Regions from separate parts of the Saccharopolyspora karakumensis genome, predicted to be linked through region 1. Evidence: riboswitches for the same ligand, from Rfam matches in the RefSeq annotation. Region 1 holds a riboswitch; each other region holds the start of a gene.
The links. A riboswitch is a leader RNA that binds a small molecule or an ion and turns the genes downstream of it on or off. The one in region 1 is predicted to bind cobalamin.
Positions count from the first base shown of each region.

Region 2: it holds a riboswitch for cobalamin, as region 1 does, so the genes downstream of both, metE (5-methyltetrahydropteroyltriglutamate--homocysteine S-methyltransferase) here and E1202_RS12725 (ABC transporter substrate-binding protein) in region 1, are expected to answer to the same signal.
Region 3: it holds a riboswitch for cobalamin, as region 1 does, so the genes downstream of both, E1202_RS18050 (ribonucleoside-diphosphate reductase subunit alpha) here and E1202_RS12725 (ABC transporter substrate-binding protein) in region 1, are expected to answer to the same signal.
Region 4: it holds a riboswitch for cobalamin, as region 1 does, so the genes downstream of both, E1202_RS18320 (putative cobaltochelatase) here and E1202_RS12725 (ABC transporter substrate-binding protein) in region 1, are expected to answer to the same signal.

Region 1 is NZ_SMLA01000014.1:109,277-113,991, forward strand. Features, by position in the region: gene E1202_RS12705 (MFS transporter) at 1-128, shown strand, start outside; gene E1202_RS32155 (pyridoxamine 5'-phosphate oxidase family protein) at 112-480, opposite strand; gene E1202_RS32160 (hypothetical protein) at 531-710, shown strand; gene E1202_RS12715 (iron-siderophore ABC transporter substrate-binding protein) at 735-1,733, opposite strand; gene E1202_RS12720 (SDR family NAD(P)-dependent oxidoreductase) at 1,954-2,724, shown strand; cobalamin riboswitch at 2,877-3,058, shown strand; gene E1202_RS12725 (ABC transporter substrate-binding protein) at 3,124-4,113, shown strand; gene E1202_RS12730 (FecCD family ABC transporter permease) at 4,110-4,715, shown strand, end outside.
Region 2 is NZ_SMLA01000027.1:26,955-31,669, forward strand. Features, by position in the region: gene E1202_RS18030 (helix-turn-helix domain-containing protein) at 1-572, shown strand, start outside; gene E1202_RS18035 (VOC family protein) at 676-1,443, shown strand; cobalamin riboswitch at 1,548-1,776, shown strand; gene metE (5-methyltetrahydropteroyltriglutamate--homocysteine S-methyltransferase) at 1,907-4,177, shown strand; gene E1202_RS18045 (ribonucleotide-diphosphate reductase subunit beta) at 4,254-4,715, opposite strand, start outside.
Region 3 is NZ_SMLA01000027.1:32,569-37,283, reverse strand. Features, by position in the region: gene E1202_RS18065 (sigma-70 family RNA polymerase sigma factor) at 1-170, opposite strand, end outside; gene E1202_RS18060 (VOC family protein) at 249-635, shown strand; partial or broken gene rox (rifampin monooxygenase) at 778-2,193, shown strand; cobalamin riboswitch at 2,254-2,475, shown strand; gene E1202_RS18050 (ribonucleoside-diphosphate reductase subunit alpha) at 2,523-4,715, shown strand, end outside.
Region 4 is NZ_SMLA01000028.1:10,328-15,042, forward strand. Features, by position in the region: gene E1202_RS18320 (putative cobaltochelatase) at 1-1,898, opposite strand, end outside; cobalamin riboswitch at 1,934-2,106, opposite strand; gene E1202_RS18325 (GNAT family N-acetyltransferase) at 2,157-2,645, opposite strand; gene E1202_RS18330 (S1 family peptidase) at 2,725-3,543, opposite strand; gene E1202_RS18335 (LysE family translocator) at 3,842-4,468, shown strand; gene E1202_RS18340 (MFS transporter) at 4,382-4,715, opposite strand, start outside.

The DNA.
Region 1 (4,715 bases):
CGGTCCCGCCCGTGATGGGAGCCCTCATCGCGGTGGCCGGCTACCCGATCGCCTTCGCCGTGGCCGGGTGCTTCGCCCTGCTGGCGGTCCCGGTGGTTCCCGCTCGCGGTGTCACGCCCGAAGCTTGAGCGCCTGCTGGGATTCGAAGAGCGCCATCACGCCGGGCTGCTCGTCGTCCGGCCAGGTGCCGGGTCGCCAGACACCGGATTTGAGCAGCGCCCGGCCGCAGTGCACGAACAGCTCCCCGACCTCGACCACCACCGCCAGCGCCGGGGGCACTCCGTTGAGCGCGAGGTCGGCCATGAACGGCGCAGACCGCACGATGGTGGCGGTGCCGTTGACCCGCAGCACGTGGTTGGCGCCGGGGATCAGGAACAGCATCCCCACCTGCGGGTTCCGCAGCAGGTTGTGCAACCCGTCCATGCGCCGGTTGCCGGGCCGTTCGGCGTAGGCCAGCGTCTTGCCGTCGTCGAAGACCACGACGCTGCGGGCCGCGCGGCGAGACGTCGATCCTCGCGTCCTCGCCCGCGGTGGCCACGAAGAACAACCGCGACCGCTCGATGAACCGGCGGCTGACGCCGTCGATCCCGGAGACCACCTTCTCGGCGATCTCCGGGTGCGGCGGTGCGACGACCTCGCGGAGTTGTGCTGCGGAGGTGACCTGCTCGGCCTCACTCGGGTCCCACGAGGGCACGGAATCGTTCTCCTGATCAGTGGTGCGCGTCGGCGCGGGCTCAGCCCGCCTGGGCCTCCGCGATCAACGGCACGACCTCGTCCACCGCGTAGGACATGCCCGCGGCGGTGCCCGCCGAGAACGCCTGCACGGCCTGGTCGTCGTGCAGCACGACGGCGCGGTGCTCGCGGACCGACTGCAGCGACTGGAACATCTGGTCCTCGTCGACCTCCGCGGCGGACAGGCCGATCGGGAACATCACGGTCAGATCGGCGTTGAACAGGTCCATGCGCTCGGGCGAGACGCTGACGAAGAAGTTGTCCCCGGCCATCGCCTGCACGGCCGGCGACTGGCGGAATCCCAGCCGTTCCATGAACTCCAGGCGCGAACCGCCGTTGACGTAGGCGCCGTAGGAGCCGACCATCTTCGCGCCGACGGCCACGGTCTTGCCCGCGAACTGCGGGTGCGCGGCGGCGGCCTGCTGGAACTTCGCCTCCAGGTCGGCCTTCTGCTGCGCGGCTTCGGCGGACTTGCCCAGCGCCTTGCCGACCATGTCCAGCTGCTGGTCCCAGGTGGTCAGGTAGCTCTCGCCGCCCGGCGGGATGCTCACCACCGGAACGCCGAGCCGGTTGAGCAGGTTGTAGCGCTCCTTGTCGCCGCTGGCGCGGGTGTCGAGGACCAGGTCGGGCTGGAGCGCCGCGACGGCCTCCATGTCGACCTCCATGGTGCCGAGCATCTTCGGCGGCGTGGCGTAGCGCTTGTCGGCGGGGATCCACGGCGGGACGCCGTCGCCGCCCACCGGCAGCCAGTCGGCGGCGCCGACGGGCTGCACCCCGAGGCTCAGCGCGGTTTCGGCGTCGCCCCAGCCCAGCGCGACGACCCGCTGGGGACGCTCCGGAACGGTGACGTCACCGAACGCGGTCTCGATGGTGACCGGGAACTGGCCGTCCGCCGATCCGGCGGCAGGCGCGTCGTTCTCGGGACCGGCCGCGCCGCAGCCGGCCAGGGCGATTCCCAGCAGGACTGCCATGATCAGCCCCAGGGTCCGCATCCAGCGCATTTCCACACCTCGCAGTGAGTTAAGTGCGCCTAACCTAACTAACGCTCCGTGTGGAGTCCAGCCCGAGATCTACCCGCTGTGACCGACGTTCGTCACATTCGTCCACACCGGACGATCGACTGCTCACCCTCGGTTCATGAGCAACTTCCGGCCCGGTCGTGCGTTGAGCCTCACGAAGGCCCGGTCGGGGCGTTCGAGGGTGCGGAAGGACGCGATCGCGATGGACAGGCTCAACGGCAAGCGCGTGCTCGTGACAGGTGGAGCGTCGGGGATCGGGCAGGCCAGCGTGCTGCGCCTGCTCGACGAGGGGGCCAGGGTGCTGACCACCGACATCGACGAGGCCGGACTGAAGGAGACCTCGCGGCGCGCGGCCGACGCCGGCACCTGCGACCGACTGGGCACCCTGCCCCTGGACATCTCCCAGGAGGACGCCGTCGACGCGACGGTGCCGGCCGCGGCCGAGCAGCTGGGCGGGTTGGACGTGCTGGTCAACGCGGCGGGAATGCTGCGCAGCGCGCACACGCACGAGTGCTCGCTGGAGCTGTGGAACCGGATCCTCGCGGTCAACCTCACGGGCACCTTCCTGGTCACCCGCGCCGCGTTGCCCGCGCTGCTGGAGGCCGGAGGCGGGGTGGTGATCAACTTCAGCTCGACCTCGGCCAACTTCGCCCACCCGTACATGGCCGCCTACGCCGCGAGCAAGGGCGGCATCCAGTCGTTCACCCACAGCATCGCCCTGGAGTACGCCAAGCAGGGCCTGCGCGCCGTCTCGCTGGTGCCCGGCGCGATTCGCAGCGGCATCACCGAGACCACCGCGGACGGGCTGCCCGCCGACACCGACTGGGACCTGTTCACCAAGCTCTCCCCCGCCCTCGGCAGCGGATTCGCACCGCCGGAGCACGTGGCCGGGGTGGTCGCGATGCTCGCCTCCGACGACGGCGCCTTCATCACCGGCACCGAGATCCGCGTCGACGGCGGCACGCACCAGTAGTCCACAGTGGATCCTTCTTGACCCGGATCTTTCCGGAGCGAACCGGGCCTCCGCACAGCGTCATCACTGGTCACCGGCGATGCCACCCCGCAGCACGCGACGTCGAGGCGATCCGGCGCAACGGCCGCCGGATCGACGTCACCCCGGCCGGTTAGACTCGATCGCGAGCCGGTCGCGCCACGTGTGGCCGATGGGAATCCGGTCGGAAGCCGGAGCTGACGCGCAGCGGTAGGGGTGACGGGCGAGCCCGAGCCACTGGATCGCACTCGATCCGGGAAGGCGGCTCGCCCGGTGGAGCCCGAGCCCGAAGACCTGCCGGCTCCCCGGATCCGCACCCGGCTCCGGGAATCGGCCGACCAGGTCTCGCGCATGGGCCTGGGGTGAGGATTTCCGCACAACGTGTTCTTACGCTGGACGCGCACGGGCTTGATGCTGCTCTGCGCCACCGCACTCGCCGCCTGCAACGCACCCGCGACGGAGTCGGCTCCGCCTCGGGTGTCGCTGCCCAACTGCGACGGGCACGTCTCGGTGTCCGAACCACCGCGCCGCGCCGTGAGCCTCAACCAGTCGACCACCGAGATCATGCTGGCGCTGGGCCTGGCGGACCGGATGGTGGGCACCGCGACCTGGACCGATCCGGTCGATCCGGCGCTGGCCGCCGAGAACGCCCGGGTACCGCGGCTTTCCGACAACAACCCGTCGTTCGAATCGGTGCTGGCCGCCGAGCCCGACGTGGTGCTGGGCGCCTACCAGGCGGTGTTCACCGACGAGGGCGTGGCCTCGCGGGAGCGCTTCGCCGAGCTGGGGGTCCCCACCTACCTCTCGCCCTCCAACTGCTTTCCCGAGGAGGCGCCGCTCGCCGAGCCGGTCGAGCTCGACGACATCTACCGGGAGGTGCAGGAGATCGCCACGATCTTCGACGTCCCGCAGCGCGGCGAGGCGCTGGTGGCGCAGCTGCGGCAGCGGGTGGCCGACGCCCAGCGCAAGGCCGTTCCCCACCGGGACACCTCGGTGCTGTTCTGGTTCGCCCGCACCGAATCCCCTTACGTGGCGGGCTCGACCGGCGCGCCGGCGATCATGACCCGCACCCTCGGGGTGCGCAACGCCTACGACGACGTGCGCTCGATGTGGCCGCAGGTGTCGTGGGAGGACGTGCTCGCCCGCGACCCCGACCTGCTGGTGCTCGGCGACCTCACCCGCGACGGCGAAGGCGATTCCCTCGCCGCCAAGCAGGAATTCCTGCGCACCGACCCCGCGATGTCACGGCTGCCCGCCGTGGGCGAGGGCCGGTGGATGAGCATGACCGGCACCGAGATGAACATCAGCATGCGCACGATCACCGGCATCGAGCGGCTCGCCGACAGGTTGGCCGAGCTGGAGCGGCGGTGAGGACCGGACGCCTGCCCTCCTCGCTGATCGTGCTGGCCGGGATTCCGCTGCTGCTGCTGTCGATCGCCGTGGCGGTCACGCTCGGCCCGGCTCCCCTGTCGGTGACCGACGTGGCCGGGGTGGTGGGCGCGCGGCTGGGCCTGGGCGACACCGACGTGTCGCGGATCGGGCAGGGCATCGTCTGGCAGCTGCGGCTGCCGCGCGCGGTGCTCGCGGCGATCTGCGGCGCCGGGCTCGGGGTGTGCGGCGCGGTGTTGCAGTCGCTGCTGCGCAACCCGCTCGCCGACCCTTTCCTGCTGGGCGTGTCGGCGGGCGCCTCGACCGGCGCGGTGCTGGTGGTGATCCTCGGGCTGGGCGCGGGCGCGATCGGGTTGACCGCGGGTGCCTTCGCCGGTGCGCTGGTCGCGTTCGCGCTGGTGATGACCTTGGGCGCGGTGGCCGGTGGCACCACGACGCACCTGGTGCTCGCCGGTGTCGCCGGGACGCAGCTGTTCTCGGCCCTGACCTCGTTCGTCGTGATCACCTCGGCGGACGCCGAGCAGACCCGGGGCGTGCTGTTCTGGCTGCTCGGTTCGCTCTCGGGCGCCCGCTGGAACGACGTG
Region 2 (4,715 bases), on a different contig from region 1:
TGTCCTCCTACGCCGACGGGGACTCGTTGATCGAGCTCTACGGGCACGTCCGGGCGCTGAACCCCGCCTCGGACGTGCGGTTCGACATCGCCCGCCGCATCGACCCCCACGACCTGCAGGCGCACCTGGTGCTGCTGGGCAGCCCGGCGATGAACCCGATGCGGCGCCAGGTGCGCTTCGGCCTGCCGGTGCGCCAGGTCGAGGTCGACGACCTCGGGCACGGGGAGGTCTTCGAGGTCGCCGAGGAGTCCCGGCAGTACCGCCCGACGCTGCACGACGACCGGTTGATCGAGGACGTGGGGATGCTGGCGCGCTTCCCGAACCCCTACAACGTGCGGCGCAGCCTGACCTTGTGCAGCGGTGTGTTCACCCGCGGCGGGTTCGGCGCGGTCCGCTGCCTGACCGACCCCGAGCTGCGCGAGCGCAACCACGAGCGGCTCAAGCACCGGATCGTCGACCCGGACAACTTCGGGGTGCTGATGCGCGTTCCGGTCGTGCGCAACGCGACGGCCACCCCTGACCTCAGCAATCCCGACACGTGGCTGCGGGCGTGGTCCCCGATCAAGTCCTGAGAGCTCGTCCGCGTCACCCGGGGTGACGCTCCCGCGCTCGGTAGGCGATTTGTCGGGGCTGCTGGTTACCGTCGTGGCAGTTCCCGGAAGCGGAGGAGGAGTCATGGCGGAAGTGATTGCGGTGCAGCCCAACGGGACGCCCGCGTGGATCGATCTGGGGATCCCGGACCTCGATCGTGCGATGCAGTTCTACGGCGCCGTCTTCGGATGGGAGTTCGACGTGGGGTCCGAGGAGATGGGCCGCTACACGATGTGCCTGCTCCGGGGCAGGGAAGTCGCCGCGCTCATGCCCCACCACGACCCGGGAGCGACCGAGTTCTGGTGGAACGTCTACTTCGCCACCGATGACGTCGCCGGCACCGTGTCCAAGGCGGAGGCCGCCGACGGTCAGGTGATCACCCCGCCCATGGACGTGATGGACAAGGGTCGGATGGCGATCCTCAAGGACCCGGTCGGCGGGCAGTTCGGGCTCTGGCACGGCAATCGCCACATCGGGGCCCGCCTCGTCAACGAGCCGAACACGTTGCTGCGCAACGATCTCGTCACCCCGGACCCGGGGCCGGCGCGCGAGTTCTACTCGAAGGTCTTCGGCTTGAGCACGGACAGCGAAGGGCACCTCGGCGAAGGTGACTTCACGTTCCTGCGCCGCCCCGACGGCCACGAGATCGGCGGCATCTTCGGCGACCCGTCGGCCACCGCTTCGTCCTGGGGCACGCTGTTCATGGTCGACGACGCCGACGCCACCGCACGACGCGCCGCCGGCGCGGGCGGCGTGGTCCAGCCGCCCTACGACATGGCCTACGGCCGCATCGCCGAGATCAAGGACCCGTTCGGCACGCCCTTCACCATCGGTGCCGCCAAGACCGGCTGAGCACGGCGTGATCGGGATCTCCTCCGGGTGTCGAACGGGAGCTCAGAGCCGAGACGGGGACCCCGCCGGGAGCTGCGCGGGGTTGTTTCGTGCCCGCGGATGGTTAGCCTGAGGGTGCTGGTGGTTCGTCCGGTCGAGCGGTTGAGCGCGATGGGACGAGGCAAGAGGGAACCCGGTGCGAATCCGGGACTGCCCCGCAGCGGTGAGCGGGAACGACCGCCGTCATGAGCACTGGACGTCACGCGTCCGGGAAGCGACGGCCAGTAGGACCGGTCTTGCAGACGAGACCGGGTGCCCGCGAGTCCGAAGACCTGCCACCCGCGCGCGCACCGACGGTGCGCGCTGGTCCGAGGTCTCGCGGGAGGGCCTGGCGGACGATCAGCGGGCGACGTGCGTCCGCTGGTCGGCGCGTGCCCGTCGCGAAGTCCTCGACCGATCACGTCGAGCTCGCGAGGAGAGAGCGTTGACCAGCAAGATCGGATCCACCGTACTCGGACATCCCCGGATCGGACCGCACCGGGAGCTCAAGCGCGCCCTGGAGTCCTACTGGGCGGGCCGCAGCGGCGAAGCGGACCTGCGGGAGGTCGCGCGCCGGCTGCGGGAGGACACCTGGCGAGGTCTGGCCGAAGCCGGCCTCGACTCGGTGCCGGGCAACACGTTCTCCTACTACGACCACGTCCTGGACACCGCCGTCACCTTCGGCGCCGTTCCGCGCCGCTACGCCGAGCTGGGGCTCGGCGCGCTGGACACCTACTTCGCCATGGCCCGCGGTACCGAGGCCGTGCCGCCGCTGGAGATGACGAAGTGGTTCGACACCAACTACCACTACCTGGTCCCCGAAATCGGCCCGGACACGCGCTTCTCGCTCACCGACCGCACCGCCGTCGAGCAGTTCCTCCAGGCGCGCGAGCTCGGGGTGGAGACCCGGCCGGTGCTGGTGGGGCCGCTGACCTTCCTGCTGCTGTCCAAACCTTCCGAAGAGGGCTTCGACCCGCTGGACAAGCTCGCCGAACTCACCGACGCCTACGAGCAGCTGCTCGGTGAACTCCACCGGGCCGGTGCCCGGTGGGTGCAGCTCGACGAGCCCGCGCTGGCCGCCGACCGCACGCCGCAGGAGCTCGAGGCGCTGCGCAACACCTACCGGCGCCTCGGCGACCTCGCCGAACGCCCCGCGATCCTCACCGCCTGCTACTTCGGTGATCCCGGTGACGCGCTCGGCGTTCTCGCCGCCGCGCCGATCGAGGGCGTCGCCCTGGACCTGGTCACCGATCCGTCCACTGCGGACCGAGTCGCCGCCACGCCCGGATTGCGGGACAAGTCGCTGGTCGCGGGGGTGATCGACGGCCGCAACATCTGGCGCGCCGACCTCGACCGGTGCATGACGGCGGCGGCGACGCTGCTCGGCTCGGCCGGTGAGGTGAGCATCGGCACGTCCTGCTCGCTGCTGCACGTGCCCTACGACGTCGAGGCCGAGACCAATCTGGATCCGCAGGTCAAGCCGTGGCTGTCGTTCGCCGCGCAGAAGGTCCGCGAGGTCGTCACCCTCGGACGGGCGTTGCGCGAGGGCCGCGAGGTCGTCGAGACCGAGCTGATCGAGGCGCGAGCGGCGGTGGCCGACCGGGTGCGGGCGGAGCGGGTGCGCGACAACCGCGTTCGCGCGCGACTCGACTCGCTGCGCCCCCAGGACTCCCGTCGCACCCATTACGCGAAGCGGCGGGAAGCGCAGCAGAAGTCGCTCCGCCTGCCGCCGCTGCCGACCACCACGATCGGATCGTTCCCGCAGACCACCGACGTCCGCAAGGCGCGGGCCGCGCTGCGCGCCGGGCGCATCGACGCGGCCACCTACCGGCAGCGGATGCGCGACGAGGTCGAGCGGGTCATCGCGCTGCAGGAGGACATCGGCCTGGACGTGCTGGTGCACGGCGAACCCGAGCGCAACGACATGGTGCAGTACTTCGCCGAGCAGCTCGACGGTTTCGCCGCCACCGACAACGGGTGGGTGCAGTCCTACGGCTCCCGGTGCGTGCGGCCGCCGATCCTGTTCGGCGACGTGCGGCGACCGGACCCGATGACCTTCGAGTGGGCGGCGCACGCGCAGCGGCTCACCGACAAGCCGGTCAAGGGAATGCTGACCGGGCCCGTCACGATGCTGGCGTGGTCGTTCGTCCGCGACGACCAGCCGCAGGCCGACACCGCCCGGCAGGTCGCGCTCGCCATCCGCGACGAGGTCCGCGACCTGGAGGCCGCCGGTATCCGCGTGGTGCAGGTCGACGAGCCCGCGCTGCGCGAGCTGCTGCCGCTGCGGGCCGAGCAGCGACCGGCCTACCTGGAGTGGGCGGTGGAGTCGTTCCGCCTGGCCACCTCCGGGATCGCCGAGGCGACCCAGATCCACACCCACCTGTGCTACTCGGAGTTCGGCGACGTCATCGACGCGATCGTGGCGCTCGATGCCGACGTCACCAGCATCGAGGCTGCCCGCTCCCGCATGGAGGTCCTCGCCGACCTCAACGAGGTCGGTTTCGACCGGGGCGTGGGGCCGGGCGTCTACGACATCCACTCACCCCGAGTGCCGGACGAGGAGGAGATGGAGGAACTCCTGCGGGCCGCCCTCAAGGCCGTCCCGGCCGACCGGTTGTGGGTCAACCCGGACTGCGGTCTCAAGACCCGCGACTACCCGCAGGTCGAACCGGCGCTGCGCAACATGACCGACGCAGCCCACCGCACCCGCCCCTGATCCGGAGGGCAGTTCTGGTCCGAACCGTCGGTGATCGAAGTCCGGTCGGTTCGGACCCGAACCGCCCCCGGGTGCGTCAGTCCCAGGTGAGCGCCGCGCCCGACTGGTACTCCGTCACCCGGGTCTCGAAGAAGTTCTTCTCCTTCTTCAGATCCATCGTCTCCGACATCCACGGGAACGGGTTGTCGGTCTCCGGGAAGACCGGCTCCAGGCCGAGCTGCGCGCAGCGGCGGTTGGTGATGAACCGCATGTACTGCTCGCACACCTCGGAGTTCAGCCCGAGCATCCCGCGGGGCATGGTGTCCCGGCCGTAGGCGTTCTCCAGCTCGCAGGCCTCGCGGAGCATCGTGCGCGCCTCCTGCTGGAACTCAGCGGTCCACAGGTGCGGGTTCTCCAGCTTGATCTGGTTGATGCAGTCGATGCCGAAGTTCAGGTGGATCGACTCGTCGCGCAGGATGTACTGGTACTGCTCGGCGATCCCGACCATCTTGTTGCGCCTGCCCAGCGACAGGATCTGCGCGAACCCGGTGTAGAACCA
Region 3 (4,715 bases), on a different contig from region 1:
CAGCCTTCGAGGTTGGCGATCTCGTCGGGCTCGGCTCGGCTGAGGCGCAGCCAGGCGTTCTGCACCGCGTCCTCGGCGTCGGTCACGGATCCGAGCATCCGGTAGGCCACCGCGCGCAGCTGCCCTCGCTGCTGCTCGAACCGCTGAACGAGCCGATCGTCTTCCGCCACCTGTCACACCGTCCCTCCGGCCGGGCTCATCACTGTGAACCCACCGATCCGCAGGATGTGACCACGAAGGAGAAGACCATGCCCGACAACGCCAGTGGTTTCGTCAGCGTCAGGTACATGGTCGATGACGTCGACAAGGCCGTCGACTTCTACGCGCGCCATCTCGGCTTCACCGTCCGGAACGATTTCGCGCCGGCGTTCGCCGACGTCACCAGGGGTGACCTCCGATTGCTGCTGAGCGGTCCGGCCAGCTCGGCGGGCCGGGCGATGCCGGACGGCGCGGTCCCCGGGCCCGGCGGGTGGAACCGGATCCACCTTATCGTCGACGACCTCGCCGCCGAGGTGGATCGGCTGCGCGCCGAAGGTGTTGATTTCCGCAATGACGTCATCAGCGGTCCGGGCGGTCAGCAGGTCCTGCTGCGCGATCCGTCGGGCAACGTGGTGGAGCTGTTCCAGGCCCGGTGACGCGTTGGCGCTGTTTCCCCGCCGTACTCAACGTATAGCGCACCCGGGGGCTTGCGGCAAGCCCCCGGGCATGCCGCAGAATCTCCGATCTGAAGCCGTGAGCTGCGAGGATGTCGCGGCACGGTGTGACCGGGGTTGAAAGATGATCGACGTCGTTGTCGCCGGTGCCGGTCCGACCGGTCTGATGCTGGCGGCGGAGCTGCGGCTGCACGGGGTGGGCGTGGTCGTGGTGGACAAGGCCGCGGAGCCCACGGACTTCGTGCGGGCGTTGGGTCTGCACGTGCGCAGCATCGAGGTCCTGGACCAGCGGGGCATGCTGGAGCGGTTCCTGGCCGAAGGGACGAAGTACCCGCTCGGAGGGTTCTTCGCCGCCGTCTCCAAGCCCGCGCCCGTGCGGCTGGACACCGCGCACGGCTACGTGCTGGGCATCCCGCAGACCACGACCGAGCGGCTGCTGGCCGAGCGAGCCGCGGAGCTGGGAGTTGACGTCCGGCGGGGCTGCGAGCTGGTCGGGCTCGATCAGGACGAGGACGGGGTGACCGCCGAGCTCGCGGACGGCTCGCGGTTGCGGGCGCACTACCTCGTCGGTTGCGATGGCGGTCGCAGCACCGTCCGCAAGCTGTGCGGCATCGGGTTCCCCGGCGAACCGTCCAGAGTGGACACCTTGCTCGGCGAGATGAAGGTGACCGCGTCACCGGAGACGATGGCCGCGGTGACCGACGAGGTCCGCAAGACCCAGAAGCGCTTCGGCGTCGGCCCTCTCGACGGCGAGTGGTGCCGGGTCGTCGTGCCCGCCGCCGGTGTGGCCCAGGACCGTTCGACGCCGCCGACACTCGAGGAGCTCACCGGTCGGCTGGAGGCGATCGCGGGCACCGACTTCGGCGCGCACTCCCCTCGCCGCCTCGCCCGCATCGGCGACGCGACCCGGCAGGCCGAGCGCTACCGCTCGGGTCGCGCGCTGCTCGCGGGCGATGCCGCGCACATCCACCCGCCGGTCGGCGGCCAGGGGCTCAACCTCGGTCTCCAAGACGCGTTCAACCTCGGCTGGAAGCTCGCCGCGGAGATCGCCGGGTGGGCACCGGCGGACCTGCTCGACAGCTACCAGGACGAACGGCACCCGGTGGCCGCCGCCGTCCTGGACAACACGCGCGCGCAGATGCAGCTGATGGCCACCGACCCGGGCGCGCGGGCGGTGCGGCGGCTGGTGTCGGAGCTGATGGACTTCGACGAGGTCAACCGGCACCTGACCGAGAAGATCATCGCGCTCGACGTGCGCTACGACTTCGGCGGGGAGCACGACCTGGTCGGCAGGCGCATGCGCGATGTCGAGCTCGGGCCGGGTCGCCTCTACGAGCTGATGCGAGCCGGGCGCGGACTGCTGCTCGACCGGACCGGCGAGCTCTCGGTCGACGGCTGAGACGACCGGGTCGATCACGTCGGCGTCGGCGACGAGCTCGACCTGCCCGCCGTCCTGCTGCGCCCGGACGGTCACGTGGCGTGGGTCGGAGACGATCAGCAGGACCTCCTCCCCCACCTGTCGACGTGGTTCGGGAAGTGACTCATTTCTCCCGTCGACACGCCCATGTTGGTGTCGGTGGACGAGTCAGACCCAAGATGTAGAGTGTCGCTCGCTGGTGGTTCACCGGGCCCGCGCGGGTCCGGTGTGGCAACAGGGAACCCGGTGCGAATCCGGGACTGCCCCGCAGCGGTGAACGGGAACGACCGCCGTCATCACGCACTGGATGCCACGCGTCCGGGAAGCGACGGCCAGTAGGACCGGTCTTGCAGACGAGACCGGACGCCCGTGAGTCCGAAGACCTGCCATCGGCGCGCGCACGCCCGTGCGCGCCGTCCGGGACCTCGCGGGAGGGTCCACGCGGACATGCGATGGTCTTCGCTTCCGTCGCGTCCTCGCGTGCTGCCGCCGGTTCCGGGCATTCCTTCCGAGCTCGCGAGGAGAGAGTCCCGGTGACCGACACCGCACTGTCCGAACCCATCCCGCTCACCGGCGGCCGCGTGTCCACTGTGGTCGAGCAGTCCTGCGCGGGACTCGCCGACGTGGACCCGTCGGCGGTGCTCGCCGAGGTCGAGCGCAACGTCTACCCCGGCATCGGCGACGCCGAACTCGGCGAGGCGCTGATCATGTCGGCGCGCACGCTGGTGGAGTCCGAGCCGAACTACTCCCTGGTCACCGCCCGGCTGCTGCTGGACAAGCTGCGCGGCGAAGCGCTGAGCCACCTGGCCGGTGCGCCGCAGCAGACCGACCAGGAGCAGATGCGCGACCGCTACGCCTCCTACTTCACCGACTACGTGCGGAGGGGCATCGAGCTGGGCCGGCTCGACCCGGAGCTGGCCCGCTTCGACCTGTCCCGGCTGGGCGCGGCGCTGGAGGCCGAGCGCGATCTCGCCTTCGACTTCCTGGGGCTGCAGACCCTCTACGACCGGTACTTCCTGCACCACGACGGCGTCCGCTTCGAGCTGCCGCAGGCGTTCTTCATGCGGGTGGCGATGGGCCTCGCGCTGCGCGAGGACGACCGCGACGCGCGTGCCATCGAGTTCTACCGGCTGCTGTCGTCGTTCGACTTCATGTGCTCGACGCCGACGCTGTTCAACTCCGGCACGACCCGCCCGCAGCTGTCGTCGTGCTTCCTGACCACTGTGGACGACGACCTCCAGTCGATCTTCAGCTCCTACCGCAACAACGCGCTGCTGGCCAAGTACTCGGGCGGGCTGGGCAACGACTGGACACCGGTGCGCGGCATCGGCGCCCACATCCACGGCACCAACGGCGAGTCGCAGGGGGTGGTGCCGTTCCTGAAGATCGCCAACGACACGGCGGTGGCGGTCAACCAGGGCGGCAAGCGCAAGGGCGCGGTGTGCGCGTACCTGGAGACCTGGCACATCGATGTCGAGGAATTCCTGGACCTGCGCAAGAACACCGGCGACGACCGCAGGCGCACCCACGACATGAACACCGCGAACTGGGTGCCCGACGAGTTCCTGCGCCGCGTCGAGGCCGACGAGCCCTGGACGCTGTTCTCCCCGGATGAGACGCCCGAACTGCACGAGCTCTACGGCTCGGCGTTCGCCGAGCGCTACCGGGACTACGAGGCGGCGGCCGATCGCGGCGAGATCCGCGTGTTCCGGCGGGTGCGGGCGGTGGAGCTGTGGCGGCGGATGCTGACCATGCTGTTCGAGACGGGGCACCCGTGGATCACCTTCAAGGACCCGTGCAACCTGCGCTCGCCGCAGCAGCACACCGGCGTGGTGCACTCGTCGAACCTGTGCACCGAGATCACCCTGAACACCGCCGCCGACGAGGTCGCGGTGTGCAACCTGGGGTCGGTGAACCTCGCCCGGCACGTCACCGCCGACGGCCTGGACCGCGACCGGCTCGCTGCGACCGTGCGCACGGCCGTGCGGATGCTGGACAACGTCATCGACATCAACTTCTACACGATCCCCGAGGCCGAGCGCTCCAACAGCCGGCACCGGCCGGTGGGGCTAGGTCTGATGGGATTCTCCGACGCGCTGCTGAAGCTGCGGATCCCGATGTCGTCGGATGACGCCGTGGAGTTCGCCGACCGCAGCATGGAGGAGATCAGCTACCACGCCATCGATGCCTCCAGCCGGCTCGCCGAGGAGCGCGGGCGCTACGCCTCGTTCGAGGGCTCGCTGTGGAGCCGGGGAATCCTGCCGCTCGACTCGCAGGAGTTCGTTCAGGAAGCCCGCGGGAGCGCGGATCTGGACCGGAGCTCGACGCTGGACTGGTCGTCGCTGCGGGAGCGGGTACGCGGCAGCGGCATGCGCAACTCCAACGTGATGGCCATCGCGCCGACCGCGACCATCGCCAACATCTGCGGCGTCGGTCAGTCGATCGAACCGCTGTACCGCAACCTGTTCGTCAAGTCGAACATGTCCGGCGACTTCACCGTCGTCAACCCGCACCTGGTGGCCGACCTCAAGCGGGACGGGCTGTGGGACGAGGCGATGGTGGCGGACCTGAAGTTCTACGACGGCTCGCTCGGGCCGATCGACCGCGTCCCGGACGAGCTGAAAGCCCTCTACGCCACGGCGTTC
Region 4 (4,715 bases), on a different contig from region 1:
ACGGGACCGTTCTCGCAGTCGACGACCACGGAGGCGGTTCCGGTGTCGGCGAGCACGCGTGCGGCGCGCAGGGCGTCGTCGACGGCCTGCTTGCTCCCGGTGGCTCCCTGGACGCCGACGGTGGCCTTGCCGTCGGTGAGCAGGACGACGAGCGGCCGGCGCTGCGGGTCGCGGGTGCTCTCGGTCCGGATGACGTGCTGGGTACGCAGCAGTCCGTCGGCGAGCGGGGTGCGTCCGCCGGTGCGCATCCGCCGGAGCCGGGCGGCGGCGATGTCGACCGACGAGGTGGGCGGCAGGGCGACTTCGGCCTTGTCACCGCGGAAGGTGATCACACCGACCTTGTCCCGCCGCTGGTAGGCGTCGCGCAGCAGGGACAGGACGGCGCCGCTGACGGCGGTCATCCGGTCGCGGGCGGCCATGGAGCCGGAGGCGTCGACGGCGAAGAGCACGAGGTTGCCCTCACGGCCTTCGCGCAGGGATCGGCGGACGTCGTCGGAGCGCAGGACGAGGCCGGGTCCGCTGCGCCCGCGCGCGGCCTGGTGGGGAGCGGCTGCGGCGAGGGTGGCGGTGAGGTGCAGTCCGTGGCCCCCGACGGTGGTGGCGCGGGTGGTGCGTCCGCTGCGGGAGCGGGCGCGGGACCGGCGGCCGGGTGCGCCTTCGCCGAGTCCGGGCACTTCCAGCAACCGGGCGCGGAACGACTGCCCGGCGCCGACGGGGGCGCGTTCGGAGTCGCCGCCACCGGGCTGCTGGTCCTGCTCCTCGCCGCCTCCGCCGCCGGTGGGACCGGTGGGCTCGTCCTGCGGTTCGCCGCCGCCACCGGGACCGCCGTCGGGCCCTCCGTCGGGGTCGTCGTCGGGGTCTTCCGGCGGCTGGTCCTCGGCCTGCTCGGCGGCGTCGGAGAGGGCCTGCTGCAGCTGGTCCTCGGCCATGCCGGGTTCGTCGAACGGGTCGCGGCGGCGCCGGTGCGGCAGGGCCAGGCGGGCGGCGGCTTCGACGTCCTCCTCGGTGACGGCGTCGGCGCCGCGCCAGGCGGCGTGGGCGATGGCGGTGCGCGCCAGCACCAGGTCGGCGCGCATGCCGTCGACGTCGAAGGCCGCGCACAGCGCGGAGATCCGGCGGAGTTCGGAGTCGGGCAGCACGACGTCCTCGACCCGGGCACGGGCGGCGCGGATGTGCTCGGCGAGCTCGGCGTCGGCATCGGCCCAGTGGGCGGCGAACCCGGCGGGGTCGGCTTCGAAGGCGAGCCGGCGGCGGACGACCTCGGTGCGGGTGCCGACCTCGCGGGAGGCGGCGACCTGCACGGTGAGCCCGAAGCGGTCGAGCAGCTGCGGCCGGAGCTCGCCTTCCTCCGGGTTCATGGTGCCGACCAGCAGGAACGACGCGGCGTGCGAGACGGACACGCCGTCGCGCTCGACGTGGGCGCGACCCATGGCGGCGGCGTCGAGCAGCAGGTCCACGAGGTGGTCGTGCAGCAGGTTGACCTCGTCGACGTAGAGCACGCCGCGGTGCGCTCCGGCGAGCAGGCCGGGTTGGAAGGCGCGAACGCCCTCGGTCAGGGCGCGTTCGAGGTCGAGCGAGCCGATGAGCCGGTCCTCGGTGGCGCCGACGGGCAGTTCGACGAGCTGCGCGGGCCGCCGGGTCGCGGTGGGGCCGTGCGGCGCGTCGGGGCACTGCGGGTCGGGCGCGGCGGGATCGCAGCCGAAGCGGCAGTCGTCGACGACGTCCAGCGTCGGCAGCAGCGAGGCGAGGGCGCGCACGACGGTCGACTTGGCCGTGCCCTTCTCGCCGCGCACCAGAACACCGCCGATGCGCGGGTGCACCGCGTTGAGCAGCAGCGCGAGCCGCAGGTCGTCGTGGCCGACCACGGCGGAGAAGGGGAAGCGAGGGGCAGCGGACATGCCGGTGTGGTTCCTTCCTCGGGGTGCGGACGCCCCGCTGTCGGGAACAAGGGGCCGCAGTGTCCTGACTCCCGGATCGTCACGTCCCTCCGGCCTTCCCAGGTCACCCCGGTGGCTCGCGCGGGAGGTCCGCTCCCCGGTCACAGTGGCGCCGACCGTGCCGGACTCGCACCGGCTTCCTGCCAACACCCCTTGCAAACGGATTCACCGACATCGTCCCAGACGTCGATCAAGCGCCCAACCATCCGGCGCCACAACTCACATTCGGCGACCGGCGGCAACACCCGCGCGGCGGGGTTCGCGTCGCATCTCGACGTGCGGGATGCCGTCTTCGAGGTACTCGTCCCCGGCCTCGACGAAGCCGAAGGAGGCGTAGAAGTCCTTGGCGTAGGCCTGGGCGGACAGCACGGCGGGCGAGTTCTGCACCTCGGCGACGGCGGCGCGCATCAGCTTGCGGCCGATGCCCAGACCCCGGGCGCTCTTGGCGGTGCAGACGCGGCCGATGCGGTAGGTGCCGTCGGGGTCTTCCAGCAGCCGCAGGTATCCGAGCACGTAGTCGTCGGCGGAGTCGACCCAGAAGTGGCGGGTGGAGTCCTCCAGGTCACGCCCGTCGAGCTCGGGGTACGGGCATTCCTGCTCGACGACGAAGACGTCGACCCGCAGCCGCAGCATCCGGTAGAAGTCGGAGGCGTCGAGGTCTGCGGTGTAGGCGCGTTGCACGGCGGTCGCGAGCGGCTGAAGGGTCACCCTTACCTGGATATCACAGGACTTCCCGGTTTCCCGCACTCGCCAGCGGCGGGAGTTGTGCAGACCACTCGCCCACCGCTCACATCGGGTAGTTCGACAGCCTGGTGTAGACGCCGGGCGTGCCGGGACGACCGCAGCCGGTGCCGTAGGACACCACGCCGATGAGCCGCCCACCTGCGACGATCGGCCCACCGGAGTCGCCGGCGCAGGCGTCGCGCCCGCCTTCGGGGTACCCGGCGCAGAACATGCTGCGCGGGTCGTAGTTCGGGTAGGCCGAGCGGCAGGCGTCGTCGGCTGCGACGGGCACCTCGACCGAGCGCAGGGTGTCCGAGTTCGGGCCGTTCTCGCTGGTCCGGCCCCATCCGTAGACGCGGGCCGTGGTGCCCGGCTCGTACGGCGCGGTCTCGCCGGGCGCGACCACGGGAAGCGGGCGCTGCGGCAGCGGAGCGCTGAGCTTGAGGACGGCGAGGTCGTCGCCGGTGGTGAAGTCCTCGTAACCCGGGTGCACCCACACGTCGTCGACCTCGGCTTCGCTGCCCTGCGAGCTGCGCAGGTCGGTGCGCCCGGCGATCACGCGGACGTCCTCGGGCGAGCGTTCGGCCCCGGTGAGCGGATCGTGCGCGCAGTGCGCGGCGGTGACGACCTCGCCCGCGCGGATCAGGGTGCCGCCGCAGAACTGGTTGCCGTACCGGTCGGTCAGCGCGACCACCCAGGGCGCGTCGTCGGTGGTGCTGCCCGAGCCGCCGAGGATCCGGGACTGCGGCTGGTCGTCCCCGGTGATCGCCGGGGACGCGTGGGCGGCGGGGCTCGCGCCCGCAAGAGCGGTGACCGCTCCGGCGATGGCGAGCGCGCGCAGCGCACGGGTCTTGTCGGCGATTCCCTGTTCGTCGCGGCCCAAAGTCGGTGCCTCCAGCTGTCGCGGTCATCGGCGGAGCGGACACACCGTAATCACCCGCACACCGAAACATCACGAGTCGCAACTCACAGCATCCCAGGAAAGTTTTTCGTTAAACTCGACTACGGAAGCAAATCCTTTCGCGAATGTCGCCGTTGACAGTCGCGCCTCCATCCCAGGGCATCGCGAAACCGGGGTACCTCCACCACCGGCATCCGCCGATCTCACCTGTCCGGATGACGAGAAGAACCTGATCAAGCGATGCGGCAGTGCGTGCTGCCGAAGTGGAGAGGAATTCGCCGTGCTCCTGGACCCGACGCCGTTGCCCGCCTTCCTGCTGGCGAGCGCGGTCGTGATCATCACACCGGGAGTGGACGTCTTCCTGCTGCTGCGCACGTCGCTGAACCACGGCCGCAAGGCGGGGCTGCTGGCGCTGGCCGGAATCCACAGCGCCAGCGCGCTGCAGGTCGCGGTGGTCATCTCAGGGCTGGGCGCGCTGATCACCAAAGCCCCGGGCGTGCTCGTGGCCCTGAAGTGGGTGGGCGCGGCCTACCTGCTCTACCTCGCGGCCACCATCGTGCGCGGGTACTGGCTGACCAGGCGGGAATCCGGCTCGCTGGACGTTCCGCCGCCGGACGACGCCAACCCCTACCTGCGCGGCCTGCTCAGCAACCTGACCAACCCGAAGATGCTGCTGTTCAGCCTCGCGTTCCTGCCGCAGTTCGTCGGCGCGTCGACGCAACCGGCGCTCCAGCTGGTCGCGCTGGGTGTGGTGTTCCTGGTGCTGGCGGCGATCTGGGAGGTCACCATCGTGCTGGCGGCGGCCGGGATCGCCGACCGGCTAAAGAACCCCCGCGTCTCGAAGTCGCTGGACGCGTTGAGCGCGACGGCTTTCGTGACCATCTCGATCGGTCTCGTCGCGAGCTGACAGCAACGTCAGCAGCGCCAGCCCGGCCAGCACGAGCAGCACCACCGGTACCGCGACCACGCCCGAGAGCAGGCTGATCACGAACGGCGTGCAGAACCCCAGGTAGGCCAGCACCCACATGATCGCGCTCAGCCCGGCCAGCTCGGACGGTCCCGCGATGCGGCCCACCATCGTCAGGCAGTAGGTCGAGACGAAGCCGTAGCCGGTGCCCAGCGTCAGCGCTGCGAGCAGCCCCAGCCACGGCTGC